Regions from separate parts of the Sporosarcina sp. P29 genome, predicted to be linked through region 1. Evidence: riboswitches for the same ligand, from Rfam matches in the RefSeq annotation. Region 1 holds a riboswitch; each other region holds the start of a gene.
What was found. Region 1 has a riboswitch for S-adenosylmethionine ahead of metA (homoserine O-acetyltransferase MetA). Riboswitches for the same ligand answer to the same signal wherever they lie in the genome.

Region 1 (7,866 bases):
TCCATCTGCTTTTTGCTTTTACACTCGTTATATTTGTATACTATGTAGAAGAATACAATAGAGGAGTGTCTATATGAAAGTTGCGATCTTTGATTTTGATGGTACGTTGTACACTAAAGAAACCTTTAAATTACTCATGGAACAATTAAAGAATCATCCTACGTACAAGCAGCATTATAGAAAGTTCTATCGTTCGATATTACCACTTTACATTCGCTATAAATTAAAGATACTGCCTGAATCTGTTATGAAAGAGCGCTCGATGCACATTTATCTTAAAGCCTTAGACTCACTGACGATAACGGAACTTCAAGAGTTTTTTAAAAGCATGCATACCGTAATGTTGCCGGACTTCAATGAACAAGTCATTAATCGACTGGCAAAGCATCGTAGTGACGGATACCATGTCTTGCTCGTTTCTGGAGCCTACACTCCTTTCTTAAAAGCAGTTACAAGTCACCTGACATTTGATCAAATTATTGGCACAGATATCCCTTCAAATGGCGAACAACTCGCTATGGATCAGCCCTTATTACATATTCAAGGTACACGTAAAAATGAACAAATTTACCAAGCACTACATGGAGAAACTATCGACTGGGTCAATAGCTATGCCTATGGAGACAGCATTTCCGACCTTCCAGTCTTAGAGAAAGTTGGCTTCCCTGTGGCAGTTCGTCCAGATGAAAAACTTACTGCTGTGGCCAAACAAAGAAATTGGGAAATATTATAAAAAAACGCGAAGAGCTCTGATAGTTTCAGAGCTCTTCACGTTAAGTGGATTTTAATGTATTAATATATAAACTACCATCTGTCTGAATTTCTGCATAGAGAACATGCTCAGGCTTAGAAATCCCCTGCTTTTTTAATTGTTCTGTTAGCCACGTATCGGTCAATTGAAGTTCCCGCATATTCTTTTCTTCTACTTTCCCGTTAGTAATGATTTCAGTTGGAATATATTTTGGCGGTGGTGATGGGGCTTTGACATCTTTCTTTGTCGCATACTTCTCGCCTGCATTTAGCATGACACTCAAATTACCATTCGTTTCGAATATCGCGTAATTTACATCCTTCATTGAAAATACCGACTGCTCTCGTAACATCATATTTAGATCATTGAAACTTAACCGTAATTTACGCATGGAACCTTCTAGAATTTTTCCATTCTGAATGACAATCATTGGTTTATCATCAAGTAATACGCGAAGCTTGATGGATTTGAATGATAAAAAGTTAGCAATGATCGTTAACACTGCCCATAAAACCATTCCATACAAACCATTTAAGAAAGGTGTTTCCGACTCTCCTGCCAAGTTGGCTGCAATCGAACCGATTGTAATACCTGTCACATAATGAAAGAAAGTCAATTGAGACACTTGTTTCTTCCCCATGAAACGCGCCAAGATTAACAGTACAATAAATGAAATCACCGTTCGTAAAGTCATTTCCCAAAAAGCCAATTCCCAAAATTCATCTATGTTCACTGCATACACCTCCAGTATTCGGAGTATGTGCAAATTATAGCAATTTATACAGCAATTCTTTTAACTCCAGTTATAAGGTGTTTTCTGGTAGACATAGTAATTGAGCCAATTGGAAAATAATAAATGCGTGTGGGAACGCCATGTATTCATAGGTTCTTTTGATGGATCATCATTTGGATAATAATTTACAGGAATATCAATATCGGCACCTTTTTCTACATCTCGAGAATATTCATCTCCCAACGTGTGTGCATCGTACTCTAAATGTCCAGTTACCATAATATGCTTTGCATCATTTGAGATCACGATGAATGCACCTGCCTCTTCAGAAGATGAGAGAAGAGTCAAATCGGGATGATTCTTTATCTCTTCTAATGAAACACCCGTATGGCGTGAGTGTGGCGCTACAAATACATCATTGAATCCGCGTGCCAAATTCACTGTCGGATCGGTAATGTCATGTGAAAATACTCCAAAACACTTCTTTGTCAATTCGAACTTATCAATTCCGTAATGATGATAAAGCGCTGCTTGAGCACCCCAGCAAATATGCAGAACAGATGTAACATTCGTTTTTGTCCATTCCATGATTTCTTCCAACTCTTGCCAATAGACTACATCTTCAAATTGTAGAAGCTCAATTGGGGCACCTGTAATAATCATACCGTCAAAACGACGATTTTTGACATGTTCAAAAGTAGTATAGAAGGTTTCTAGATGGGTCTGACTGACGTTTTTCGAAACATAGGTAGCTGTATTAAGGAACGTGACATTTACTTGTAAAGGTGTATTGCCAAGCAATCGAAGCAATTGTAACTCGGTCTTCTCTTTTTCAGGCATTAAGTTCAAAATCAATATGTTAATTGGACGGATATCCTGTGTGATCGCACGTTCTTCATCCATAATAAAGATTTTTTCTTCTTTCAGTAATTCTCCTGCTGGTAGATGTTTTGGTATGTTAATCGGCATGCTATTTCCCCCTTGACGTTCTTTTATTACTATTTCTATACAAAAAAGCCCTCAATTCTCTTAGATAAGAAAATGAGGGTTGACCGTTCATCGTTCTTATCTCTCAAGACAACAATCTTGTTGGAGGTAGCACCTTCCTGTATGCACAGAGGTTGCTGAAGCTTCATCAGGCCAAATCCCTCAGCTTCTCTTGATAAGAAATATTTAATTACTGACTATTATAGCATTAATAATTTAATTGTATAGCAGAATTATCAAATTGTTCTGCGCATTCAAGCTTTGTAAATTGTAGATAGTATTTTTTGGTGTATAATAGAAAATACCAATTACTTTTCTTCGAGGAGGAGCTTATGAAGTCTTTAGGTATTGTTCGAAAAGTTGATCATCTCGGGAGGATTGTCATTCCAAAAGAACTTCGAAATTCTTTGTCGATCGATAAGGGTGATCCGATTGAAATTTTCGTAGAAGATGATAGAATCATTTTGAGAAAATATCAGGTTAACAGAGCGTGTTTTATCACCGGTGATGTGATGGATGAAAACAAACAATTGTCAAACGGTCTATACATCAGTCCACGAGGCGCAAAAATCCTTATAGAGCAACTGAAAGATTTCACATAACATAAGACTTAAAAGCTTATGCTAGAATATCTTTTTATAAAAAAGAGAACTGAAACCAACTTTTACAGTTGTCTTCAGTTCTCTTGTTAAATTGCTCCAATATTCCCTCATGGAGAATCAATGCGTTACGTTAGACTATTAATAAACTCTTCGATCTCTTCTTTAGTTTTATGGTTTTTACTAACGAAACGGCCTGTTTCTGTTCCTTCGCTGAATGCCACGAAACTAGGAATACCGAATATATCCAACTGACTACAAAGATCTATAAATTCATCTCGATCAATCGAAACAAATTCATACTCTGCAAATTCTTTTTCTAGTGTCGGTAAGAATGGTTCTATCACTCTGCAATCGGGACACCAGTCTGCAGTGAATAAGAAAATCACTCTTTCTTGTTGTTTAAGTTGCTCAAATTGCTCTAGAGATTCTAATTTTCTCAATTTCCAACACTCCTCTAACTGAATAGTATAAGCTCACTATAACACTCTTACCTGCACTTTTCCCCTTCAGACGACTTAGGCTATTTCCTACCACTTAGTTCAATTCAAGTTGTTTTTTTATAATTAACCGCCCAAACACGAACGTTCACAAATAATTCAATAACTACGTTCGCGTTTGACAGTTTTTCGTTTTTTCTGGAAAAGCAATTGACAATAGTTTTTGACGTGTTATGATTAATTCTAAATTAATAGTTGTTAAACAATTTTGACGAAGAGATACCTTCCTAAAAAGAATTTTCCAGAGAGCTGACGCAGTGGTGAAAGTTAGCAAATTCCGCGGTTGGGGGCACTTCCGAATTGATTAGCTGAACATCTAGTAGGCTGATCCGTCACGTGCACGTTACGCATGCTGAATGAAGGCTGCAATTGCAGCGAAACAAGGGTGGTACCGCGTTAGTTTATCGAGCTTTTCGCCCCTTACTTATACGTAAGGGATGGAAGGCTTTTTTATTTTACCTTTAAGGGGGGTAGCACGAAACATACATATACGGTCAATTGCTTCACATTTTTCCAAACAAAAACACTACAAACAATCGAAGGAGAGAATGAATATTATGGCTTTTAAAATACTTATTAGTGACCCACTTAGCGAGGATGGAATTTTCCCATTACGACAAGCAGAAGGATTTGAAATTGTAATGGAAACTGACATGACACCCGATCAGTTGAAAGTACGTATCAAAGATTTCGATGCACTATTAGTTCGTAGTCAGACGACAGTTACAAAAGAATTGCTCGAAGCAGCTGATCAATTAAAGATTATCGGTCGTGCAGGTGTAGGTGTTGATAATATTGATTTGGACGCAGCTACCGAAAAAGGAATTATTGTTGTGAATGCTCCTGACGGTAACACAAACTCTGCAGCTGAGCACACAGTCGCAATGATGATGTCTATGGCACGCAAAATCCCTCAAGCTTTCAACTCGTTGAAGAACAATAAATGGGATAGAAAGTCATTCCTTGGTGTAGAATTGAAAGACAAAACTTTGGGAATCATCGGGCTTGGCCGTATCGGTGCTGAAGTTGCAAGACGGGCAAGAGGACAACGTATGAACGTAGTGGCATATGACCCGTACCTAACGGAAGATGTTGCAAAGAAATTAGGTATTGAAATTGGAACAGTTGATGAAGTGCTTAAAGTAGCGGACTTCATTACAGTTCACACACCTTTACTAAAAGAAACGCGTAGAATGATCAATAAAGAGGCATTCGAGAAAATGAAAGACGGCGTACAAATTATCAACTGTGCACGCGGTGGAATCATTGATGAAGATGCACTTTACGATGCAATCGTTGCCGGTAAAGTAGCGGGTGCAGCATTGGACGTATTCGAAGAAGAGCCATTCCTTGACCACAAATTATTAACTTTACCAGAAGTAATTGCGACTCCACACTTAGGAGCGAGTACATTCGAAGCACAGGAATCAGTAGCGGTCGACGTAAGCCGTGATGTAGTGAACTTCTTGACAATAGGATCTGTTCGTAACCCAGTAAACTTGCCGTCTGTTTCTCGTGATGTGTTGGCAAAAATCGAGCCTTTCTTCGATCTGACAGAGAAATTGGGTATGTTCTTATCACAAATCCAAAACTCAGTTATACATGAAATCAATATTCAATATGCTGGTGAATTGGCAAACTACGATGTACGCGCATTAACGCGTAACACAGTCAAAGGTATTTTGAAGCGTAATCTTGGAGAAACTGTCAATGATGTAAACGCGAAGTTATTAGCCGATCGTTATGGCATCAAAGTGAACGAGCAAAAGACAACTACTGGAAAAGGTTTCTTGAACTTGATCACAGTAGAAATTGTTACTGAAAAAGGTATTCGCAAAGTAGCGGGTACACTACTAAACGGGCTTGGCGCACGTATTGTAAAAGTAGACGATTATGTAGTAGATGTGATTCCAAGCGGTCATTTATTATTTATCCGCCACATGGACCAACCAGGAGCAATCGGTCGTGTAGGTACACTTCTAGCAGAAGAGAATATCAACATTGCAGCGATGCAGGTTGGACGTTCCACTGAAGGCGGATATGCTATTATGATGCTAGCTGTTGATAACCACGTCGAATCAGCTTCTATCAAGCGTATTAAAGAAGTTCAAAATATAAATGATGCAAAAGCAATCGATTTATAAGAATATAAAAATCCAGCTGATATTCAGCTGGATTTTTTATGTACGATCAACGAAGTAATCAAACCCCATAGCAGTCAGTATTCCGAACACTAAACACCATAGTGCAATGCTTACGGCTGACCAAATTGCGGTATTCATTTTTTTCGCACCTAATACTAGACCAATAAAAGCCGCGATATGTGTTCCAATTAATATTGGTCCCGCAAGTGCTAAAACCGGTAATCCATAGGTGTTCATAATTTGTTCTGCACGTTGTTGGCGTTTCGACTGGCTTTTCCCCTTCTTTTGTTTTCTACGTGCCATCCATTCTTTAATATGTTGGAAACCAACAATCAAAAGAAGAACAGTTGCCATATTGCCCGCAAATGAAAGAATGATCACCCACATAGGTGATAGACCTCGAATAATCCCTAACGGAACGACAATCATGATTTCAATCCACGGTATAGCCGCTCCAAAAAACACCAAGAAATAGCCTAACATGATTTACCTCCTTACTGTACGAACAATTAAAAATAAGTATAACAGAATCAAAACCGATGAGATGATCTCATCGGTTTTCTAATGTGGTAAGTATAGAAAATAAACCATGTAAGTTGTCAATTTCATACGTAGGTTTCACTTCATCATTGGGAAGCTTATTTTCACGATTAATCCAGACATTACGCATACCCACACGACTTGAACCTAGAATGTCTGTCATCAAGTTATCACCAATCATTAGCGCTTCATCTGCTTGGATCCCACTTAAATCAAGAACATGCTTGAATATAGAAGCATCAGGCTTTCCTTTACCGAATGCCCCAGAAACGATAATATGATCAAAGTAACCAGGTATCTCAGGTGAGATTGTTAGTTTAATCTGTTGTAAACTTGGCGACCCATTTGTCAATAAAATTAACTGGTAGGTCCCTTTCAATTTATCCAACACTTCAAATGTCTCTTCGTATATATATGGATTATTCTTGCGCTCTTTTGGAAATACATCAGCTAATTCCCAACCAAACGCTTCATCATCAATGCCTAATTTCTTCAATCCATTGACCCAAGCTTTCTTTTGATAGCCAGGAACAATTTCTTTCATTTTCTGAAATTCTTCCCCCTCATCGTCAAAAACACCCCAGAGTCCTTCAAAGGGATTAATTCCGATATTTTGAGTATGTGGAAATATCTCATATGTAGCATACAAGTCTCTTGCTTCCTGGCGTACCGCACGCTCAAGTTCTACTGGATTGACTCCTGTTTTCTTCGTCGCATACTCACATGTTTTTTGAAAAGCCATAGAAATACTCTTGGCGTCCCAGATCAATGTATCATCCAGATCAAAAATCAAGGTTTTAATCATCGTGACAGCCCCTTTGCAATTGTAATAATTCAGTTATCTCCTTCTCTTATTATACACATTACTTACATGATTTGTTAGTACGTTCCCTAAACCAAAGGCTATACACAGATTTTTTTGTGCTAGTATGCATACATTTTGGAGAGTAAGGGAACCTACTGAATAGGAGGTGAGCTGGAATTGGTACAACATTACTTTATCGGCATCTCTATTGCTCATCCTGTCGATGACATAGCCCAGCAATTTCGAAAAGAATATCAATTGAATGAGAAATACAGAAACATTCCACATGCTAAGGACTTGCATATGACCATGCGCTATATCGGAGAGCTTGATGACGCCAAACTTCCTTGGCTAAAATCCAATTTACAGAAAATCGCTAATTCGCATACAGAATTCACAGTGTATTTACAAGGCTTATCATTTTTCGGATCTGCAAGTGGACCACGTGTCGTTTTTCTAGCGGTTCAGGCTTCCGAGACATTATGCGAATTACAAAGGCAAATCGCCAGGCGTACAGAAAAGATACTTGAGTTAGAAAAAGATACTCGTTTCGTTCCACACATTACGATAGCTAAAAAGCGCAAGACTACAGATAAATTGCAATTAGAAAAAAAGTCTATAGAACCTGTTCCCCTTATAATAGAAGGTTTTACTTTATTTAAGATTCATCCCAAAGCAAGCCCTTCGTATGAAGCCCTCGCTCATTTCCCATTAAAAAGGAGTTGATTGCAAACTACGCAATCAACTCCTTACTGTTTTATTACACTTTAAATCGTGACATATCATTTTGAAGTTGTTCTGCAAGTT
Region 2 (7,866 bases), on a different contig from region 1:
TCCGTTATTCGCACCCATAAATGACCAAATGGCTGTAACTTCTCCGTAATGTAAAGGCTGATCTTTTGGATTACCATCTAAAATACCCACAAAAACACTCTCCTCATCATTGTTTTAACTTCATGAGTAGTCTTTGCAGATATCAACTATTTATACTTATTTTTTATATGTTGTCACAAATGAAGGTCCAGAGAATATATTAGGACGCTGATCGACACCTTCTTTTGTGCCACGCTTTGCATGGGCTTTTCCATAAGCTTGCGACTCTTGCCAGTTTTTGAAGGACTCTTCGTCTTCCCACATAGTTAAGATCACATATGTGCCGGAGTGTACAGGTCGCAATACACGGATTGCTACGAATCCTGGTTCTGCCTCTATAAGACGCGCACGATTATTAAAGCGCTGTTCAAACGTTTCTCTACCTTCTTCTGTTACAGGAATATTGTTTAATACTGCGAAACGACCAGATGGTAAATCTCCGCTTTGATCTAAAATATCGTATTCGACGGCATGGTCGAGAGTTGTCGTTTCCGCTTCTTGAAGCACGAGCACTTCTTCATCATTATTCATTAATGACGCACGTGCTTCTTCTGGTAAGTTACCTGCATCTTCTAGTGGACCTGTCCATTTAAATAGTTTCATTTCAGACACCTCATCTTTTTCTATTTTGTTAATTACTATATAGTATAACGGAGAAATGAAAATGCTTTCAATGAATAAGAAAACAGTGCTGTTGGTTTACTATCGAAAATAGGAGGGAAGAGTAAGAAAAATACATTTGGAGGAGATTGAATGAATCAAAAGTACGCAGATGTACTGAATGCATTAGAGGATTGTATAAAGGCGTGTAATCATTGTTTTGACGCATGTCTAAAAGAAGAAGACGTTCGTATGATGGCGGACTGCATTCGACTCGATCGAGAGTGTGCTGACATTTGTTCATATGCAATCCAGTCGATTACTCGACAAAGTCCATTTACAGAAAATGTCTTGCAACTATGTGCGGAAATTTGTGAGCAGTGTGCTGAAGAATGTGGGAAACACGATCATGATCACTGCAAACAGTGTGCTGAAGCATGTCGGAAATGTGCGGAAGCTTGTCGCAGCGTAGCTTAATTTCTTAAATGAAGATAAAGCATTTTTCATCTTTACGTAGGTATTTTTTTGATCGCAATAAGTTAGCTTCTCTTATTAAATGATTTCACATACAAAACAAAAAACCTTCCATACAAGTATGGAAGGTTTTTCTCTGTTTATGTAAGCCGTGTTTGCCGTACTTAGTCATAGAAAGTTTTAAACCACCACTCCTCAAAGTGGGTGTTTGCGGAAAACGTTCCTGTATGTCTGAATTGCTAAAAGGAATCCAGCATGCCATTTCCGTTTCGTAATAAACTCCCTTTTACAGCTTAAAGGTTAAAACTTAATGTCATACGAACAATACAGCTTGTAGATTTATCTTACACCCGGAAAAGAGGAAATGCAAATGGAAAGTTCTTCTGTTTGTTGAAACTAAAACGTATAATAGAACGTATAGAAATGAAAAGACAAGGGGTGGTCATGTATGGAACCGCATGAAAACAACTCAGAAAAACAACAACTCGTTACAAGACAGGCAGAGGAAATCAGTACGTTGAATCAAGAAGTGGATGTACTTCGTAAAGAGGTGAAACAGCTTCGTGAAGATATTGAGCTGATTGATATATTTCAAAAGAAACCCATCGTTTCATCTGCTGTAATCGGACAAGTCGGTGGTATTATTATCGCTATACTAGTCATTATCGGAATATTCTTTTAGATGAATGACTCTGCACTGTTATTATAAAATTGGTGGGACTATAGTTTACCCCGATCGTGCTGAAAAGGCAGAGATTGCGCCATATATTATGTCTATTCAAAGCTTATTGCCATGCTTGGTTTCTGTAAAGCCTGTACTCTGAAGTAGAACTAAATCGTAGATGATGTTTAGACACTTTGTAATGTGGAATAGTATATACAGTACATCACATAAGGAGTGGTAAGCACTATGGCTAAAATAGCGACAGTACTTGGAGATATGTTTGAGGACTCAGAATATATGAAACCGGCTACAGCGTACAAAGAAGCTGGACATGAAGTAGAAGTGATTGGCGCGGAAGCGGGAACTGAAGTAACAGGGATGAAAGAAAATACAAAAGTGAAAATTGATAAAGCAATTGCTGACGCTAAATCATCGGATTATGATGCTTTGTTTATTCCGGGCGGATTTTCACCTGACATTTTGCGTGCAGATGATCGTTTCGTAAAATTTGTCAAAGAATTTATGGATGCAGAAAAACCTGTATTCGCAATTTGTCACGGCCCACAATTGCTCATCACAGCGAAAGCACTTGAAGGACGCGATGCCACAGGATACACGTCTATTCGTGTAGATATGGAATATGCAGGTGCAAAATACGCGGACAAAGAAGTAGTAGTTTGTCAGAACCAACTCGTAACAAGCCGCACACCTGATGATATTCCGGCATTTAATCGTGAATCACTTAAACTTCTAGAGAAATAATAATTGTTTCGACCGTCAAGGTGTAAAAGCCTTGGCGGTTTTTTTATGCCTTCTTAACATTAAAACGCCGCTTACAACATACGATAACAATACAATTTCACATTCGTTGAAAAAGATTCTCAATTGTACTTGAAAAAGGTTCTCAATGAGAGTATGCTAAAAGCAACGAATAAATCGGAGAGACGATCGCGTCTTACAATGGAAAGGTTGGGGATCTACTATGTATAAGATTGTTGCATGGGCGGTATTAGCAGGGATTGCATTAGGTACAGTAGCAGGATTTTCATTTGGAAGTAAAGAACTGGCAGGAATGCTCGCTGGAGTGGCGGCACTCGCATTTATAGCGGCACCTGCAGCGGTCGTCTATGCAAGCGAAAAGAAGAAATGGCAGCAAGCTCATTAATAGACGAAAAAGCATCCGAAATTTTGGATGCTTTTTTGTATGATTTTCATTAGATATTCCCAAAGATTTTTCTTGAAATACATAACCTTAATATGCAGACCATCCATTGTCAGCTTCCATGACAACGCCGTTAACATAAGAGGATTCATCTGATGCAAGGAATAGTGCAATGTTTGCAATTTCTTCCTTAGTTCCCGGACGGCTCATCATGTTTACGCCCCTTAGAGCTTGCTTCATGCCGAATTCATCCGGTTGAGTCAAACTGTTTGTGATATTAGTCGGTATTTGCGCTGGGGCAATTGCGTTACAGCGGATGTTTAATGGACCGTATTGAGAAGCAACGCTTTTTGTCATCCCTGCGACCGCATGCTTTGAAGCGGTGTAAGCAAAACCACCTCTACCACCTGTCACTGCTGAGATAGAAGCCATGTTGACGATAACCCCTGACTTTTTTTCTTCGAAGATAGCTAATGCTTTACGAGTTGCACGCATCACACCTGTTGTGTTGATTGCCAATACTTTGTCCCATACTTCATCTGTCACTGTAGCCGCAGAGTACATATTGTCCATAATCCCAGCATTGTTCACTAGAATATCAAGAGTACCGAATCGCTCAACTGCTGTATCAATCATTTTTTGTACATCTTCCTCAACTGTCACGTTGGTTTTAACTGCTAGCGCTTCACCGCCAGTACTTTTGATCGTCTGGACAGTTTCTTCCGCACCTTCCATATTCATATCTGCGATGATAAGCTTTGCGCCTTCACGGGCATACAGTACAGCAATTTCTCGTCCAATCCCAGAACCAGCGCCAGTTACTACTGCTACTTTATTTTCTAAACGTTTCAACAATATCGCCTCCAATAGTATTCGTATGTTCTTTTTTATTATATACTTTAATGTCTAACTATTGAAAGGTTTAGCTTCATTGCTTTGACTACATAAAAAACTCGAACTGTCATAGTTAAGCTGACGGTTCGAGTTGTACTGTTTACTATTATTGAACTTTTATGCCTTCGACTACTTCTTTTGCAGCATAAAGAGCTTGTTTCACATCAGCAATCAAATCGTCTACATCTTCGACTCCAACCGAGAAACGTAGTAGACGGTCGTCCACTCCACGGCGATTACGTTCTTCCAATGGAATATCCATATGTGTCTGTGTAGTTGGATACGTGATAAAGCTTTCCACACCACCCAAACTTTCAGCGAATGAAATAAGGTTCATGTTTTCAAGGAATGGTCCCACCCACTCGCTATTCTGTACACGGAATGACAACATACCCCCAATACCAGCGTAGAGCACATCGACAATGAGTGGTTCTTGTTCTAAATAAGATACCATTGCTTTCGCATTCGCGTCATGTTGTTTCATACGTAAGTGCAATGTTTTTAGACCGCGAACGACAAGCCATGAGTCAAGGGGAGACAATGTAGCTCCAATCGCATTATGGTTAGTAAATAGGCGTTCGCATAATTCCTCACCCTTTGCGACGACTAAACCTGCTAGTACGTCATTATGTCCCCCGATATATTTCGTTGCACTATGAATGACAATATCTGCACCTTCTTCAATAGGTCGCTGGAAATAGGGTGTTAAGAACGTATTGTCGACAATTAGCAATAAACCATGTTTTTTTGCCAATTCCGCATACGTACTGATTGCTATGTTTTGCATTAATGGATTGGTGGGTGTTTCCAAGAAGATCGCTTTTGTGCGATTAGTAATCGCTTGCTCGACTTCTGAAACATCATCGAACGATAAGTATCGCGTCTTCACATTGTACGTCTCTTCATATTGATTAAATAAGCGATACGTACCGCCATATAGGTCTTCAGGCGCTAATAGTTCTGAATCTGTCTTAAATAAAGATAAAATTAGTTGAATGGCTGCCATTCCAGAACTGCACGCATATCCTTGATCACCGGATTCCAAGTTTGCAATTCCATCCTCTAAGACAGAACGCGTAGGGTTTTTTGTACGTGTGTAATCATATCCAGTAGATTTGCCCAGACCTTCATGATGGTATGCTGTCGACAAGTAAATCGGCGTATTTACTGCTCCGGTTTTCTCATCACTGTGATTTCCAAGTTGTACTAATCTAGTTTCTAATCCGTTGTTTGTCATGAATATCCATCCCCCCAGAAAAATAAAAAAGAACCTCTTCTTTTCGAATAGGCCCTCGAACATACAAGTGTATACAGTATTCTCATCTTCAAGGTGGTGTCACCCTTGGAATTAGCACCGTGCCTGGGGCTGGTTGCTGAGACATCGCTGGGCCTATCCCTCCGTCTCTCTCGATAAGAATATTCACAATATAGGCAAAACTGTTGACGGATTTATTCTATCATGCAGATATACTAGATGCAAGTTCCCTTTTATCGTCATTCGATGATTTTTTGTTTCAGTAAAAGATTTGCTATACTTATAGATACTCTTCACGATGGAAAGGAGATTTTTAATTTGGCTTGGGGGTATGTCGCGCTGGCGGCTATTATAGAGATTTTCTGGGTAGTCGGTCTTCGTTACTCTGAAACAGTTATTCAATGGACTGGAACCGGTGTGGCAATTGTTTTCAGTTTTTATTTCATTATTAAAGCATGTGAAAAATTACCTTCCGGGACGGTATACGCAGTTTTTACCGGATCAGGTGCCGCTGCAATCCTTTTAGTGGATATATTCATCTTTCAAGCAGGCTTCACATGGGTTACGCTGACATTCATCGGATTAATCGTCATTGGGGTAATCGGCATTAAGTTGACTACAGATGAAAAAGCGGATACAGAAGGAGGTAGCTGACAATGGCTTGGGTGTACTTGGCTATTGCGAGTCTCGGGGAGATTTTCGGTGTGGTAAGTATTAATTATTATTTACAGAAGCGTTCAATTAAAAGATTGTTACTTATTGTGGGGATATTTGGTTTCGGCTTTGTTTTTCTATCACTTGCGATGCGTGAAATTCAGATGAGTACAGCTTATGCGGTATGGACAGGGTTAGGAGCAGCAGGAGCCGTATTGATGGGGATTTTGATTTTTAAAGAATCTGCTAGCATCAAACGTCTCTTCTTTTTATCACTCATTATTCTCGGTGCAGTCGGCTTAAAGTTATTCGGATAAAGGGGAGTGAACATACTGGTTTATTGGACACAATTTGATTTCGACGAATGGACAGTGACACTAGCTGCTACAGAAAAAGGACTTTGCTACGTGGGACTTGCCGAAAAAAGTTTGGAACATATGAAGGATTGGACTAAGCGATTTGATAATAAAGAATTAAAGGAAGATGAAACAAAGCTTGAAGTCTATACGAGTCGGTTCATAGAGTATTTTTCAGGGAAAGCTACTGGTTTTTCAGAGCTGTCGCTTGATTTAAAGGGAACACCCTTTCAACTGCAAGTATGGGAAGCACTACAACGAATACCATATGGTGAAATCGTAACTTATTCGAAAATTGCAGAACAAATAGGAAAAGTATCTTCTGTTCGGGCTGTAGCATCTGCAATAGGCAAAAATCCGATATTGATCGCGGTGCCTTGTCACCGTGTGATTTCAAAAAGTGGAGGATTGTCAGGCTATCGTGATGGTATGGAACATAAAAGTAACTTGCTGCAACTGGAGAAATCGAGCTTGATAAGTGATAGGACGGAGTGAGCAACATGAAATATAAGCAAATTAAACAGAAGAAAATATATGAAGAAGTGGCGGATAGTTTATTAGACTCCATTCAATCTGGAGAGTTAAAGCCGGGTGATAAATTAGATTCTGTACAGCAACTGGCTGAAAACTTTACAGTTGGCAGATCAACAATTCGCGAAGCCTTATCAACATTACGTGCTAGAGGGCTTATAGAAATGCGACAAGGAGAGGGAACATATGTCAAGGAGTTTTCATCCGTCGATATGATCTTTCCGTTACAGAGTGCCATGCTCATGAATCAACAGGATATTCAACATTTGTTAGCTGTGAGAAAAATAGTTGAGACCGGAGCCGCAGCAAATGCAGCCGAATCCCGTACAGTATACGATTTAAAAAAGATGGAAACTGCACTCAATGAAATGAAAAAGCATGCCGGGGATATTTTGCTAGGTGAAAAAGCGGATCTAGACTTCCATTTTGCAATCGCAGAAGCAACAAAAAATCCATTATTGGTAAATTTGTTGAGCCAAGTGGCAGGACTAATGAGTGAATCGATGAGAGAGACACGTCGTATTTGCCTTTATTCGGAGACTGCGACAGTAGATCGTTTGCATGATGAGCATGAGGCCATATTTTTAGCGATTAAATCACAGCAACCAGAAATTGCGTCTAGTACTATGCAAGCCCATCTTCTGAATGTGGAGTCTGTTCTAATAGATCATTGGAAGTCAGTAAAAGAATAACATTACTCACTCATTTTCTTTTGAGCGATTTTTTTATAGCGAAATAAATGAATGCTCTGTCAATGAACAAATCTTTGTAGTATGCTATGTAAAATATTAGTCATCTGATGACCTGTTGACTGTGTGAAATATTTTAGCGAAGAGGTGAAGTGAAATGAAGGTTAGCTTATTTATCACATGTCTTGTAGACATGTTTTATGCAGAAGCCGGCAAAGACATGGTAGAAGTATTGGAAAGACAAGGCTGTGAATTATCGTTTCCAAAGGGGCAAGTTTGCTGCGGACAGCCTGCTTATAACAGCGGTTATGTAGAAAATTCCAAATCGGCAATGAAGAATATGATCAAGGCATTTGAAAATGCGGAGTATGTTGTCACGCCTTCAGGATCTTGTGCCACCATGTTTAAATTGTATCCTGATGTATTCAAAGATGATCCCAATTGGTTACCAAGAGCGCAAGAGTTGGCAGATAAAACGTATGAGTTCACTCAGTTTCTTGTCAATGTATTGCAAGTGGAAAACGTTGGAGCTAAATTGATGGGAAAGG
Region 3 (7,866 bases), on a different contig from region 1:
CCTTCACTTTGTAGACGGTTTGCCAAATCAAGCCCTTGCATCGCATCTTTAGCGAAAATTACTGGACCATCATATTCAGAAGCAATTTTAGTTTCGGTGAAGCGTCTTGTCAACGCTGCTCCGCCAACCATTATAGGCGTATCAATACCCGCTGCCTTGAAGTCTTGGGCAGTCAAGACCATTTGTTGTGCAGACTTAACGAGTAATCCGGACAGTCCTACAATATCTGGCTTTTCTTTACGGATTACTTCAATCAAAGCGGCGGGAGTTACTTTGATTCCGATATCGATTACTTTAAATCCATTATTGCTTAATATGATTTCTACTAAGTTTTTCCCGATATCATGCACATCGCCCTTAACTGTAGCTAGGATAATTTTACCTTTACCCGAATCATCTTCTTTTTTCTCCATGAACTGCTCAAGATAGGAAACGGAAGCTTTCATGACTCCGGCGCTTTGTAGAACTTCTGCTACGATTAGCTGATTATCATTGAATAGACGGCCGACTTCAGCCATCCCTGTCATGAGTGGACCATTGATGATATCAAGAGGTTCGTCATATGTTTTTAAAGCGGCATCCAAGTCGGGAATTAACCCTTCTTTTGTACCTTCGACTATATAGTATGCAAGTCGTTCAGCTACAGTTTTTGGTAGATCATCTTCTGTTTTCTCTTTTTTCTTACCGCGATAAAAGTCTGCGAATGCTGCCAGTGTGTCATCCGTTGTGGAAAACAGTAAATCGTCTGCCAGCTTTACTTCAGCCTCTGGAATAGAAGCATAACGTTCAAGTTTTTCTGTATTTATAATCGCATAATCGAGACCTGCTTGTGTACAGTGATACAAGTACACGGCATTTAATACTTCACGACCAACAGAAGGTAGTCCGAACGAGACGTTACTGACACCTAGAGTCGTTAGGGTGCGTGGAAGTTTTTCTTTGATTAACCGAATACCTTCGATCGTTTCTACCGCAGAGCCGATGTATTGCTCATCGCCTGTGCCGACAGGGAAGACGAGTGGATCAAAAATGATATCTTCAGGTGGGATTTGCCATTTATTGACGAGTAAATCATATGAACGTAACGCAACTTCAAGTTTACGCTCTCTCGTTATAGCCATTCCGATTTCATCAATCGTTCCGACCACAACAGCCGCTCCATACTTTTTAACTAAAGGAAGTACCGCGTCAAAGCGTTCTTCACCATCTTCCAGGTTAATGGAGTTGATGATCGCTTTACCTTGTGAGAATTTCAGCGCTTCTGCAATAACATTTTCATCTGTCGAGTCAATGACTAGAGGGACTTTAACTTTCTTCACTACTTCTTGCATGAACCGAGTCATATCATGCAATTCATCGCGGTCGGGATTCGCAAGACAAATATCCAATACGTGCGCTCCGCGTTTTACTTGTGCACGTGCGATTTCAGAAGCTTCTTCAAATTTCTCTTCTACTATAAGCTGCTTGAATTTACGCGAACCAATAACGTTTGTGCGTTCACCAATTAATAGAGGACGCATAGTATCGTCATAGAGTAAGGGTTCAATACCTGAAACTGCATGGCCATGAGGCTCCGCCATTTGACGGGGCTTTAGATCTTTCACTGCTTCCCTAATTGCGCGAATATGGTCGGGCGTCGTACCGCAGCACCCGCCAACCATATTCAACCAGCCTTTCTCGGCAAAGCCTACGAGCTTTTTTGATAGGGACTCGGGTGATTCATGGTAATGTCCTTCTGCGTCGGGCAATCCAGCGTTTGGATAGCATGTAACATAGCCTGTCGCTAATTCTGATAATGAGCGTAAATGGTCTGTCATAAATTCAGGCCCTGTTGCGCAGTTCAACCCAACCGAAAGAGGTTGAACGTGTTCAATGGAAATATAGAATGCTTCAATACTTTGTCCTGCAAGTGTTGTACCCATAGGTTCGATTGTGCCTGAAATCATAATAGGGATTTCGCGTCCAAGCTCTTCGAACGCTTTTTTAATACCGATCGTTCCGGCTTTAACGTTCAGCATATCCTGACTCGTTTCCATTAGAATCAAGTCACTACCTGCTTCGACAAGTGCCTTTGCTTGAACGTAGAAGTCATGAGATAGTTCATCAAATGTAATGCCGCCAGTAACGGAAAGCGTCTTTGTCGTAGGCCCGATCGCGCCTGCGACAAAACGTGGCCAGTCTGGTGTGGAGAACTTTGCTGCACTCTTTTTTGCAATTTCCACAGACTTTGCATTAATTTCATCCGCACGATGACCAAGTGAAAATTCATTCAATACAAGGGGGGTACCACCAAATGTATTCGTACAAATAATATCGGCACCAGCTTCTAAGTACTCATCGTGAATTTTCTCTAAAATGTCTGGGCGTAAAACGCTCATGTATTCGTTACATCCATCGTATTCTTCTCCACCAAAGTCTTCCGTTGAGAAATCTTCCGCTTGCAGCATCGTCCCCATCGCGCCATCAATAATAAGGATTCGTTTGTCTAGTTGTTCTTCAATAGGATGTCTCTGCATGTGATAATTCCCTCTCCTTCTGCTGGTCTATTTCCTTAATATACTCATACAACTCTAATGTCATATCGTAACGAAGGAATGGTGTGATGAGATACAACCCATTAAAATACTGAGCTGCAGTATCAATCAATTCTTTTGCGATTTCCAGTCCTGTTTGAGTTGATCTTTCACGGTCTTCTCCACATTCACGCATCCTTTCCAACACATCTTCTGAAAGCTTGATGCCCGGCACTTCGTGATGTAGGAACTCTGCATTTCGTATATTTGTCAATGGCATGATACCGATGAAGATTGGTGTATCCAAGTGTTTTGTAGCTTCATATACATCGATAATCTTTTCTTTTGTGTAAACTGGCTGCGTGATGAAATAGTCTGCGCCCGCTTCAATTTTCTTCTCAAGTCGTTGTACAGCTCGATCGATTACACGTACGTTCGGATTGAAAGCCGCTGAAATAGAGAAGTTGGCCTTCTTGCGTAATGGCTTACCGGAGAATGAAATGCCTTCATTCAATTTCTTAATCAATTGTAATAACTCCATGCTGGAAACATCGTAGACGCTTGTAGCGCCAGGGAAGTCGCCAACTTTTGTCGGATCGCCTGTTACGGCTAAGATATCGTGAATGCCTAATGCATCGAGCCCCATCAAATGTGATTGTAAGCCGATAAGATTATGATCACGGCACGTTAAATGTACAAGCGGGCGGATATTATGTTGCATCTTAACGATCGAGCCCATCGCCATGTTGCTGATACGAGGGGAGGCAAGTGAATTATCTGCCATTGTTATAGCGTCAACGCCTGCGTCATATAACACATTTGCGCCCTTAATATACTCTTCTGTTTCCAAGTGGCGAGGTGTATCTAGCTCTACAATTACCGTTCGCTCTGTTTTGGCTTTTTCGTGAAGAGGTTGATGTTTTGTAGGTCCCGCTTCATGAATCACGATAGGTTTTGTCGGTTGCACGACTTTTTTTGTGATAGGTGCTAGTCGCGCTAACTGTGTTTTGGCTGCTTTAATATGCTTAGGTGTTGTTCCGCAACATCCACCGATCAACCGAACACCTTGATCGCGAAGTAATACAGCAGCGCGTCCGAAGTATTCTGCTTCTGACTCATAGACTATACGTCCGTCTTCTACATCTAATAGACTGGCGTTTGGATATGCCGATAAAAATGCTTTTTCAGGTAATGTTACGTTATCAAATGCTTGAATCGTGTGGTAAGGGCCCAAGCGACAGTTAACGCCTACGATATCTGCTCCAAGCGATTCAAGTTGATGAAGTGCATCATTTAATGAAAGTCCGTTCTGTAATACGCCAGGATCATGCATAGACACTTGTGCGATCAATGGAACATCTGTGATTTTCTTTAACGTGGTAACTACAGATGATAACTCCTCGAAGTCGTAATATGTCTCTAGTAGAAGACCATCTGGATCACCTGCCAATAATGCATTGGCTTGTTCTAGTACGACTTTTTCTATTTCATCCAATGTAGCATCACTTTTACGTATTCCGCGCACGCCACCAATTGTTCCTAGAACAAATTGTCCCCCAGGTGCGGCTGCGCGTTTTGCGATTTGAATGGCGGCCTTATTGAATTCCGTCACATGACTTTCTAAGCCGTAGCGAGCTAATTTATTCGCATTAGCGCTGTAAGTATTCGTTTGTATGATATCTGCACCGGCCGAGATGTAGTCTTGGTGAATTTGCTCTATAATTTCAGGCTTCTCTATGTTTAGTTCTTCATAGCAATAATCAATTCCGTAAGAATATAAAATCGTCCCCATTGCACCATCAGCCGTTAAGACGTTCGTTTGTAGTTTCTCTAGCAATGACATAACTCCATCTCCCCTTTGCTTTTTCTAATCAAAAAAAGCCTTCAAGTGTATTAGAAGGCTTTGTAATCTCAATGACTAGTTCCCTCTCATCTTTTCAGAGTGCCAATTTGACAGACTGCTGGAAGTAGCACCTTGCCAAAATGGCTGGTTGCTGAAGCGTCGTCGGGCCAGTCCCTCGGCTTCTCTTGATAAGATATGTTTCTTATTCAACTATTTAGATTATTCTAACCACATCATAGCGGCTTTGTTAGATATCGTCAAGTGAACGTTTGGTGAAGTTCATAGTGCAGGGTTAGTGCATAGAGAAATTGTGGTATATATGCTAAAATCAAAGAAACAACTCGAAAAGGTGAGGAATTATGCGATTCTTTAAATACTCATTTCCAATCGCTGTTCTTGTAGGTACACTTGCTTGGATCATGATAGGTAACAGTTATGAAGAAGTTGCTTATGATATGCGTGTGTACATTACAATTGCGGCTGCTATATTCAGTGGTTTAATCTCAAGCGTTTTATTCCGTAAAGAAAAAGAAGAACAGATTGATGAAAAGAAGTAGGCTGTCAGCATTTGTGCTGCAGTCTTTTTTTTATTCACTTTTTAAGGTTAACTTAAAAATAAATAGTGTTGACGTATTATGAGTTAACCGTTATTATTTTTATGGTAACTAATATAAAAAGAGGTGACATGGTGGCAATAGCGACAGAGAGACGACCGGTAAGTAGGTTCAGTGCATTAACTATTGTATACAGCGGGATGTTTGCATCATTAATGATGATTGGAGCAAATATTACATCCTTCGTGCCATTTTTAGTAGTTGGTGGGGTACCCATTACATTGCAAACGTTTTTCGCGATCTTATCAGGACTATTACTTGGTAGCCGTCTAGGTGCGTTGTCTATGACGGTCTATATGTTAATAGGACTAGCAGGTGCACCCGTCTTCGCTAAATTTTCAGGCGGTTTCGGTCAAATCTTAAGTCCGACGTTTGGCTTTATTCTCACCTTTATTTTAATCGCTTATGTAGCTGGAAAAATTGTCGAGCGAAATAAGACTCTGCCTGCTTTTATAACCGCGGCACTAGTTGCTACGGCAATCAACTACATACTAGGTACGAGCTGGATGTATGTTGCGTACAAGATGTGGGCTGCTGCACCCGACGTGTTTACCTACAAAATTGCATGGTTATGGATGATGCCTCCGCTGCCAAAAGATCTAATTCTAGCTGTACTGTCAGGCATATTCGCGTTTAGAATGTCAAAACACTTGAAAGTGAGGCGTACACTATAATGAATTACCAAAAACTAGCTACTCAAGTGCTGGAAGGGCATGAAGTAACTGACGAGGAAGCACTCGCAATATTGAATAGCCCAGACGAGGATTTACTATTACTATTGCACGCAACATACTCGATTCGATCGCATTACTTCGGAAATAAAGTAAAGTTGAATATGATTATCAATACGAAATCAGGATTATGTCCGGAGAACTGTGGTTATTGCGCACAATCCATCATTTCAAAAGCGCCTGTCGAAAAGTATGCGATGATGAAATCGGAAGAAATACTAGAAGGTGCAGAACGTGCTGCTGCTAATAAAGCTGGTACCTATTGCATCGTAGCGAGCGGACGGGGACCGCGTGAAAGTGAACTGGACATAGTTATTGACTCTGTTAAACAGATTAAAGAAAAACACAAAGGAATGACGGTATGTGCTTGCTTAGGTATTTTGAAACCTGGACAAGCAACTCGTTTGAAAGAGGCGGGAGTAGATCGCTACAACCACAACTTAAACACATCCGCAGAGCATCACGAAAGTATAACGACATCGCATACATACGATGATCGTGTTAACACTGTAGGATTGGCTAAAGAAGCAGGCATATCTCCATGTTCAGGCGTCATTGTCGGCATGCGTGAAACAAAGCAAGACATCATCTCTATGGCGCGTAGCTTACGCGAATTGGACGCAGATTCCATACCTGTAAACTTCCTGCACGCGGTGGATGGAACACCGTTAGAAGGAACATCAGAACTGGACCCACGCTACTGTTTGAAAGTCCTGTGTCTATTCCGCTATATCAACCCTAGCAAAGAAATCCGCATCTCCGGTGGACGTGAAGTTAATCTTAGAAGTCTTCAACCACTAGGCCTCTACGCCGCAAACTCTATCTTCGTCGGCGATTATCTCACAACAGCTGGTCAAGAAAATGATCAAGATCAAAAAATGCTTGAAGATATGGGCTTCGAAGTCGACCTCGAACCGTTGCGCAAAGAACCTATCACTATATAAAGAGAAAAGAAGAAAGAGTTTGTATACACTATGACTGAAGACAATCCGCTAGAAGGATTTGTTCTTCGGTCTTTTATTATGCAGACAGTATTCTATGTAAGAAGAGTATAGTAGGTAATCGTAAGTGGAAAGTATCCATCTAGAGCATCGATCAACGGCACTTACCAACTCACCTAGTTTTTTTGTCAGGTGATTCATTGAATAATCAATAGCCTAATGTGACAACCTAGCAACAGGTTTCCTTTCAACGTAATAAGGTATACATATAAACAAATGAATTGCATCCCGCCTAATTTCTGCGATACAATCAAGTCAAAGATAGTCAAAGTCAACTAGATGAACGAGCGAAACGAGGTGACGAGATGCGTAATATTTCTGACATTATAGAAGGATATTTGAAGTCGATTATAGAAGAGGAAGATAGTGCTTCTATTGAAATCAAAAGAAACGAGATTGCTGAGAAATTCCAATGCGTACCATCACAGATCAACTACGTGATCAAAACCCGGTTTACCGTCGAAAGAGGCTACGCCGTAGAGTCTAAGCGGGGGGGCGGAGGCTACATACGGATTTACAGGGTGCGTACGAACTCCCGAAAGGACTTACTTGAACAAGCGTTGGGGATTTTAGAAAGTGAAGCATCCTCTACAATGGCGGAAGATGTCATTATCCGTTTAATTGAAGAAGAAGTCATTACAGAACGTGAGGCTAAGCTGATGCTTGCCGCAGTGGGCCGTGCTACTTTGCGTTATATGTTACCTGAGCGGGATGCATTACGTTCGCGTATTCTTCGCGCTATGTTAGTTACATTAATTTATGAAGAGATAGAATGAGGTGAATCTCCATGCTTTGTGAAAACTGTAAGGAACGACCAGCTACTGTAGTGTTTAAACAAGAAACATCTAATGGTGTAACAGAGCGTCATTTATGTGATAAATGTGCGTTTTACTCACAAACATTTTCTTTTAGTCCGGATCAGGAGCCGTTATCCATTCAACAATTTCTAGCACACTGGTTGGGCGGATCAGAATTATTTTCAGAACAAAAAGCCGATGAGAGATTGCCGGATGGTCCAAAATGTCCGAATTGCGATTTGACCTTCCATCGTTTCCTTGATATCGGAAAGTTTGGCTGTGCAGAATGTTACGAAACATTTAGGGGGCAGCTACCACGAGTGTTTGCGAAATTGCATAATGGACATACTCAGCACCGTGGAAAAAT
Region 4 (7,866 bases), on a different contig from region 1:
GCTCATCACGCACCTTCAGTAGGCTTCATGCAACCATGGAATTTCATCATCGTTTCATCTGATGAAACGAAAGAAAAGTTGGCTTGGGCAGCCGATAAAGAAAGGCGTGCGCTAGCGATTCATTATGAAGATGAAGGAGAAAAAGAGACTAAGTTCCTTGGCTTGAAAATACAAGGACTAAAAGAAGCACCTATCACTATTTGCGTGACAAGTGATCCTACGCGTGGCGGCTCACATGTGTTAGGACGTAACTCCATTCCTGAAACCGACATGTTATCAACTGCTTGTGCCATCCAAAATATGTGGCTAGCAGCATGTGCGGAAGGTTTAGCAATGGGCTGGGTGAGTTTTTATAAAAAGAACGATGTACGTGATATCCTGAATATACCACCCCATGTTGAACCGATTGCACTTTTATCTATCGGCTACACGGATAATTATCCTACTGCACCGATATTGGAGACTGCCAATTGGGAGAAACGACGAAGTTTGGATGATTTGATTTTTACTGATCAGTGGAATAACAAATAACGATTTACAGATGCATTAAGATCATTACCTTTGAAAATCATCAGCCGTGAAGTAGCTGATGATTTTCAAAGATTTTAGATAGAATTACACAAGTAGTATTTTGACAAAATGACACTCATTATTTTCCGAAGAAAAGTACAGTTAAATCTACTTTTGACTAGGTAGAAGGTCATTATTAATTCATTCAGTGAAATTGATCTGGGATAAGTAATTTCATAAAACAACTCTTATTTGTTATATCCTGTCTATGTTTGTCATGCTTTATGAATAAATAAAGTAACTCATTTGATATTCCCCTCTATTTTTTACCTTTTGCCTTCTCCCGAAAGTATATGTATAGTATATAATCGTTCATTAGTTGAACAAGTAACCTTATTTTGAAAGGAGAAACATGAGAAAAATATCAAATGTCTTTTACATTACGATCGCATTGATCGTCGTTACGGTTGGGTACGGCGTATTTGCATCGGAAAGCTTCGAAACCATTACAATGAATGCAAAGAATTTTGTCGCATCCTCATTTGGATGGTACTACTTGCTGTTGCTTTCATTATTACTATTATTAAGCATTTTCCTCATTTTTAGTCCGTATGGTAAGATTCGACTCGGTAAAGATACCGACCGACCTGAATTTTCTACGGTTACGTGGATTGCTATGCTGTTTTCAGCAGGAATGGGTATCGGATTAGTGTTCTATGGAGCGGCTGAACCTTTATCACATTTCGTCAATCCAGCAACAGAAGATCCAAACACCGATGAAGCCTTTAAGGAAGGATTACGTGAATCATTCCATCACTGGGGACTTCATGTATGGGCGATGTATGGAATAGTTGCACTATCTCTCGCTTATTTTCAGTTCCGTAAAGATGCACCTGGTTTAATTTCAGCAACATTGAAACCGATTTTTGGCAAGAAGATGGATGGTCCTTGGGGAATATTCGTTGATGTTCTTGCAGTCTTTGCCACCGCATTTGGTGTTGCAACAACTCTCGGTTTCGGTGCTGTTCAAATTAATGCAGGGCTGAATTATTTGTTTGGGATTGAGATCGGAACATTCTCTCAGTTTATTATTATCGCTATAGTTACAGTACTGTTTATCATTTCCGCTTCGTCGGGACTAAGTAAAGGGATCAAGTATTTATCCAATACAAACTTGGTACTTGCTGTGTTACTTCTTGCATTCGTTGTTGTGTTGGGACCGACGTTGTTAATATTGAATATGTTTACTGAATCACTTGGTGGTTACGTAGGAAATCTAGTTCAAATGAGTCTACGTACAGCACCGCTTAATGCAGGTAATCAGCAATGGCTGTTTGACTGGACGATTTTCTACTGGGCTTGGTGGATTTCATGGGCACCGTTCGTCAGTATGTTTATCGCACGTGTCTCAAAGGGCCGTACGATCCGAGAATTCATGGTGGGTGTCCTTCTTGCACCTACATTGCTTTGTGCATTTTGGTTCTCTACGTTCGGTACGACAGCTGTCGACATACAGCGTCGCGGAATAGCCGATATCGCAAGTTCTTCGTCTGAGCTAGTGGTCTTTGAAATGTTTAACGAAATGCCGTGGTCGTTTATTATTTCGATTATCGCCATTCTATTAATTGCATCGTTCTTCGTGACTAGTGCTGACTCTGCGACGTTTGTGCTCGGTATGCAATCGACGTATGGGTCACTGACACCGCCTACTAGTGTAAAAATGATTTGGGGTATTATCCAATCGTCCATTGCATTAATTCTGTTATCAGTGGGTGGCTTGGCTGCCTTACAAAACACGATCATTATTGCCGCCTTACCATTCTCGTTCGTCATGTTATTGATGGTCATCTCTTTAATGAAAGAGTTGCGCAGAGAGAAACCAATGCGTAGGCAGTGGTGAAATAGTAGTTGAAGCCGTTGCTGTAAATAGCAACGGTTTTTAATTTCCCATACGGTATTAAGCGACTCTGTTTGATGAATAAACCAACATCAAATAGAGTCGCTTACTAATAAATTTTAGTGGTAGCTCAAAGAAGTGGAATTCATCTGTGCATTTTTTGTATAATAGTGAGACTGGCATCTGTAAGGGTTGAGTATATGTAATAAAACCATTTTTTGTACACACAGCTGCAGGTTTTGAAGAGAGGATTTGAACGTAACGATGAGTACTAATTTTTGGCGTGATCTACCACGGCCATTTTTCATACTAGCACCGATGGAGGATGTAACGGATGTTGTTTTTCGCCATGTAGTAAGCGAAGCTGCACGTCCGGATGTATTCTTTACGGAATTTACGAATACGGAAAGCTTTTGTCATCCAGAAGGAATCTTCAGCGTGCGCGGACGTTTGGCGTTTACAGAAGACGAACAGCCAATCGTCGCTCATATATGGGGAGACAAGCCTGAACATTTTCGCGAGATGAGTATTGGGATGGCGGAACTTGGTTTCAAAGGATTGGATATTAATATGGGATGCCCTGTGCCGAACGTTGCAACAAAAGGTAAGGGCAGTGGGCTGATTAACCATCCTGAAACTGCCGCGGCAATTATTCAAGCTGCAAAAGCTGGAGGATTACCTGTCAGTGTCAAGACGCGTCTTGGCTACACTGACATTGAAGAGTGGCGCACATGGCTCAGACATGTACTGGAGCAAGATATCGCGAACCTTTCGATCCATCTCCGTACTCGTAAGGAAATGAGTAACGGCAATGCACATTGGGAATTGATTCCTGAAATCAAAAAGCTTCGTGATGAAATAGCGCCCGACACATTGCTGACGATCAACGGGGATATTCTTGATCGTCAAATGGGTATGGAGCTTGTGGAGAAGTACGGTGTGGATGGGGTTATGATAGGACGTGGAATATTTCATAATCCGTTTGCATTTGAAAAAGAGAAGAAAGAGCATGATCATAAAGAGTTGCTGGATCTTTTGCGTCTACACTTGGACCTCTTTGATAAATACTCGACAGAACTTGAACCTCGACTATTTAAACCACTACGTCGTTTCTTCAAGATTTACATTAAAGGGTTCCGTGGAGCAGCCGAACTTCGAAATGAATTGATGAGCACGAATACGACAGATGAAGTGCGTGCACTACTGGACAACGCAGACCTCGATTAATATATTTCAGAAAAGCCTGTAACGAAAATGATTTTAGACATGTGAAAGCCTCCTTACCATTCCAGAAATACTGGGATGAGTAAGGAGGCTTTTTGAATAATGGATGTTAGGTGCAATTACATGTTCTTATTTAAATAAACCGAGCTTTTCAATACGACGAACCGCTTCTTGCAACCGTTCTTCACTTTCTAACAACCCAACACGAATATATCCTTCTCCATGAACACCAAATCCGTTCCCTGGTGATACTGCGACGTCTGCTTTATCCAGTAATAAATCGGCGAAAGTTTCGCTTGTAAAGCCTTCTGGGACAGGTAGCCAAGCGAAAAATGAGCCGGTTGGAGCTGTGACATCCCAACCGATGCGTTCGCACTCCGTTAGCAATACTGTCAGGCGACCTTGATAGAGAGCCACTAACTCTTCAACGCATTGTTGAGGTCCCGTCAATGCTTCAATTGCGGCACGTTGAACTGCTGGGAAGATACTAGTGAATAAATGGTCTTGCAATACATTTAAAGCTTCAATTATTTCAGAGTTACCAACGGCAAACCCAACACGCCAGCCTGCCATATTATACATTTTGGAGAGGGACAGCATTTCAATGCCGACTTCTTTTGCCCCTTCTGTTTGTAAGAAACTTATAGGTTTCTCACTCTCGAAACCAATGCCTCCATATGCAAAATCTTGTAAGACAGCAATCTGATTTTCTTTAGCAAATGCTACAGTTTTTTCATAAAACTCGGGAGTTGCTGTGACGCCTGTAGGATTACTAGGATAGTTTAAGTACATTAATTTAGCATCTTTTTTCTGATCATCGGTTAGTTCATCGTAATCAGGAAGAAATTCATTTTCCTTACGTAACGGCATCGTATCATATCGAATGCCGGCTAAACTTACACCTGACAAGTAATCGGGATAACCAGGGTCTGGCAGCAATAATAGGTCTCCTTCATTCATAATAGCTAAAGGTAGTTCTACAACACCAATTTTTGTGCCGCCTAGTACCGCAACTTCAGTTTCAGGGTCAATCGTGACATCGTATTCACGCTGATAATATTCAGCGACTGCTTGTTTTAAAGCAAGAGTCCCTCTGAATGGAGAGTAACCATGTGTCGCTGGATCTTCAACAGCTTCTTGCAACGCTTTAATAATATGAGGAGGTGTCGGCTGATCAGGATTTCCACGCCCTAGATTAATCACATCTCTGCCTTCATCCATAGCCTTTTCTACTTTATTTAATAATATCGTAAAGAAATGCGGAGGGAGATTCTGTAACCGGTTGGACAATGCCATAGTTTATTCCTTCTTTCTTTGATAGGGTATTTGCGTTAAGTATACATAGATCATACTAGACTTTTCAATAGAAGGTTTACTATTCGATTCCAGATGATTGCAAAAATTGAGTGCAATAAACAAAGTTGATAGAAAAAGTCGGATATTCTGTTGAATTGTCGTTATTCACCTTGACAGTTTTATTAATTCAGATTAGTATATGTTTTACGCATATAATTTAATATCAATCTCTTATCAAGAGTGACTGAGGGAAAAGGCCCGTTGAAGTCCAGCAACCCCTTGAATGAATCGAGGAAGGTGCCAAATCCTACAGCATGGTTTTCCATCTGAGAGATAAGCTGAGAATATTTCAGTAATTCTTTCATTTAGAAAATGAAAGAATTTTTTTAATTTAAAGAGAAGTGTTAATGCCATCAATTAATTATTATTATTTACTTGAATGTAGAAAGAAGTGAGAACATGATCCAAATTCAACATTTGTCTAAGGTATATCAGACAAAAGAAAGAGTGGTAAAAGGTGTAGATGATGTATCACTAGACATCGAGACTGGAGAAATATTTGGTATTGTCGGTTATTCAGGAGCGGGAAAAAGTTCTCTCATACGCTGTTTGAATTTGTTGGAAAAACCAACGAGCGGCACGATCTTAATTAATGATGTGAATTTAACAAAACTATCAGGAGTTCAACTTCGGCAGGCGCGCTTGAAGATTGGAATGATATTTCAGCACTTTTATTTAATAAGCCAAAAGACGATTTTCGAAAATGTCGCATTTGCTTTACAGGCAGCCAAAATGCCGTCAGATAAAATAGAAATTCGTGTAATGGAACTACTGGAAATGGTGGGACTGTCTGAAAAACGCAATGTATATCCCGCGCAGTTGAGCGGGGGGCAGAAGCAACGCGTTGGTATTGCGAGAGCCTTAGCCAATAATCCATCCGTTTTGCTTTGTGATGAAGCGACATCTGCACTGGACCCTAACACGACGATGTCTATATTACGATTGTTGAAAAAGATCAATAAAGAATTGAATATTACCATTGTGTTAATTACGCATGAGATGAATGTGGTAAAAGAGATTTGTGATCGCATGGCGATTATGCAGGATGGTAAAGTTATTGAAGAAGGACAGGTGTATGACATCTTTTCTAACCCGGTTCAACCTTTGACAAAGGAGTTTATTAGCAGTGTAGTATCTTATGACATCCCTGAAGCTGTCATATCTAATTTGGTCGGTACACTGATAAAAATCACATTTAAAGGTGAAGTAGCGATGGAGGGTGTGATTTCCGATACAATGCAGAAGTATAGAGTCAAAGGAAACTTCCTGCATGGATCGATTGAATATATTCAAGAACGAGCACTTGGGATTTTCTTAATGGAATTACAAGGTGAACATGAAGAAGTAGAGCAAGCGATTGCATACATACTTGAACAAAACGCACAAGTGGAGGTGATCCGACAACATGTTTGATCTAGCCCACATCATGGAACTTATGCCGGATATTATGAAAGCATTTGGTGAAACACTTTATATGATCGGCATCTCCCTTTCGATTGCGCTGATCATTGGGTTGCCGCTTGGTGTTCTATTATTTACAACAGATAAAGGACTATTTTTAGAGAACCGTGCAATTAATTCGGTTGTTGGATTTTTCGTCAACATTATTCGCTCGATTCCATTCATTATTCTACTTGTAGCCCTAATACCATTGACGAAACTAATCGTTGGAAATACGATTGGACCGGCAGCTGCAAGTGTATCGCTTTCTGTTGCAGCGATTCCTTTCTTTGCGAGGATTGTTGAGACGTCCATGCGTGAAATAGACAAAGGGGTTATAGAAGCAGCCATTTCAACGGGTGCTTCACCATGGATGATTATTTGGAATGTGCTACTACCTGAATCTAAGTCGAGTATTATCCAAGGACTTACACTGACGTTAATTAACTTAGTTGCCTATTCAGCAATGGCTGGATTTGTTGGTGGTGGAGGAATTGGAGACTTGGCCATTCGTTTCGGCTATTACCGATATGATGACAGTATTATGCTAGTTACCGTCGCCATTTTAATAGTGCTAGTGCAGTTGATTCAATTTGGTGGAGACCGTTTTTCAAAAATGATAGATAAAAGATAATAGGGGAGAGATGGATTTATGAAGAAACTAGTACTGGCATTCATTCTTACTGCGCTGGTTGCGGCATTGGCAGCTTGTGGAGGAGAAAAGTCTACCGAAAAATCGGATGACGATAAAAATATTCATTTTGGTGCAACAGCAGGCCCTTATAGTGACATGTTAAAAAAAGCCATTCAACCAGCACTTGAGGAAAAGGGATATACTGTTAAAATAACAGAATTCAGCGACTATATTCAGCCGAATATTTCGTTGGACAGTGGAGATATTGATGCGAACTTATTCCAAAACATTACGTACTTGGAAAACTTCGAGAAAGAAAACAATATGGAACTTTCTGAGTTAATTATAGTACCGACAGCGCCATTAGGTATCTATTCAAACAAATATAAGTCTCTTGAGGAAATTGAAGATGGGTCAACTATTACTATTCCAAATGATCCAGTGAACGCAGCGAGAACGTTATATGTATTGGAAGATGTAGGGTTAGTGAAAATGGATGAAGAAATTGACCAATTAACGGCATCTGAAAAAGATATCACAGAGAACCCGAAGAACTTAGTGATTCAGCCGGTTGAGGCAGGGCAATTACCACGTTCAGTTGAGGGATCTGATTTGGCAGCAGTACCTGGTAACTTTGCTATTGCAGCAAATATGGATTTATTAGACGCACTAGCTTTAGAAGATATGCCGGATAAGTTCCGTAATGTGGTAGCTGTGAAAACAGATAATGTAGATAAGCAATTTGCGAAAGATATTATTGAAGTAGTAGAATCTGAGCAATTTCTAGAAATAATCGAATCCGAAT

Region 2: linked by a shared signal. The riboswitch ahead of CSV68_RS09955 (methionine biosynthesis PLP-dependent protein) and the one ahead of metA (homoserine O-acetyltransferase MetA) in region 1 are both predicted to bind S-adenosylmethionine.
Region 3: linked by a shared signal. The riboswitch ahead of CSV68_RS06830 (bifunctional homocysteine S-methyltransferase/methylenetetrahydrofolate reductase) and the one ahead of metA (homoserine O-acetyltransferase MetA) in region 1 are both predicted to bind S-adenosylmethionine.
Region 4: linked by a shared signal. The riboswitch ahead of CSV68_RS09505 (methionine ABC transporter ATP-binding protein) and the one ahead of metA (homoserine O-acetyltransferase MetA) in region 1 are both predicted to bind S-adenosylmethionine.

What each region holds. Positions count from the first base shown of each region.
Region 1 is NZ_PDYX01000001.1:317,722-325,587, forward strand. Features, by position in the region: gene CSV68_RS01500 (HAD family hydrolase) at 74-733, shown strand; gene CSV68_RS01505 (YetF domain-containing protein) at 774-1,478, opposite strand; gene metA (homoserine O-acetyltransferase MetA) at 1,545-2,453, opposite strand; SAM riboswitch class I at 2,547-2,653, opposite strand; gene CSV68_RS01515 (AbrB/MazE/SpoVT family DNA-binding domain-containing protein) at 2,804-3,073, shown strand; gene CSV68_RS01520 (thioredoxin family protein) at 3,199-3,513, opposite strand; gene serA (phosphoglycerate dehydrogenase) at 4,128-5,714, shown strand; gene CSV68_RS01530 (small multi-drug export protein) at 5,751-6,197, opposite strand; gene CSV68_RS01535 (HAD family hydrolase) at 6,265-7,059, opposite strand; gene thpR (RNA 2',3'-cyclic phosphodiesterase) at 7,237-7,785, shown strand; gene CSV68_RS01545 (methyl-accepting chemotaxis protein) at 7,820-7,866, opposite strand, start outside.
Region 2 is NZ_PDYX01000009.1:102,017-109,882, forward strand. Features, by position in the region: gene CSV68_RS09915 (DUF3231 family protein) at 1-90, opposite strand, end outside; gene CSV68_RS09920 (antibiotic biosynthesis monooxygenase family protein) at 157-642, opposite strand; gene CSV68_RS09925 (four-helix bundle copper-binding protein) at 793-1,116, shown strand; RNA gene ssrS (6S RNA) at 1,256-1,449, opposite strand; gene CSV68_RS09935 (hypothetical protein) at 1,562-1,795, shown strand; gene CSV68_RS09940 (type 1 glutamine amidotransferase domain-containing protein) at 2,024-2,539, shown strand; gene CSV68_RS09945 (hypothetical protein) at 2,760-2,942, shown strand; gene CSV68_RS09950 (glucose 1-dehydrogenase) at 3,030-3,791, opposite strand; gene CSV68_RS09955 (methionine biosynthesis PLP-dependent protein) at 3,940-5,070, opposite strand; SAM riboswitch class I at 5,150-5,250, opposite strand; gene CSV68_RS09960 (DMT family transporter) at 5,407-5,742, shown strand; gene CSV68_RS09965 (DMT family transporter) at 5,745-6,059, shown strand; gene CSV68_RS09970 (methylated-DNA--[protein]-cysteine S-methyltransferase) at 6,066-6,593, shown strand; gene CSV68_RS09975 (FadR/GntR family transcriptional regulator) at 6,599-7,321, shown strand; gene CSV68_RS09980 ((Fe-S)-binding protein) at 7,476-7,866, shown strand, end outside.
Region 3 is NZ_PDYX01000005.1:153,847-161,712, reverse strand. Features, by position in the region: gene metH (methionine synthase) at 1-2,516, opposite strand, end outside; gene CSV68_RS06830 (bifunctional homocysteine S-methyltransferase/methylenetetrahydrofolate reductase) at 2,497-4,356, opposite strand; SAM riboswitch class I at 4,440-4,551, opposite strand; gene CSV68_RS06825 (hypothetical protein) at 4,716-4,913, shown strand; gene CSV68_RS06820 (biotin transporter BioY) at 5,042-5,644, shown strand; gene bioB (biotin synthase BioB) at 5,644-6,645, shown strand; gene CSV68_RS06810 (CtsR family transcriptional regulator) at 7,008-7,478, shown strand; gene CSV68_RS06805 (UvrB/UvrC motif-containing protein) at 7,490-7,866, shown strand, end outside.
Region 4 is NZ_PDYX01000009.1:15,601-23,466, forward strand. Features, by position in the region: gene bluB (5,6-dimethylbenzimidazole synthase) at 1-531, shown strand, start outside; gene CSV68_RS09490 (glycine betaine uptake BCCT transporter) at 923-2,410, shown strand; gene CSV68_RS09495 (tRNA dihydrouridine synthase) at 2,672-3,634, shown strand; gene CSV68_RS09500 (pyridoxal phosphate-dependent aminotransferase) at 3,761-4,927, opposite strand; SAM riboswitch class I at 5,156-5,267, shown strand; gene CSV68_RS09505 (methionine ABC transporter ATP-binding protein) at 5,387-6,400, shown strand; gene CSV68_RS09510 (methionine ABC transporter permease) at 6,393-7,061, shown strand; gene CSV68_RS09515 (MetQ/NlpA family ABC transporter substrate-binding protein) at 7,080-7,866, shown strand, end outside.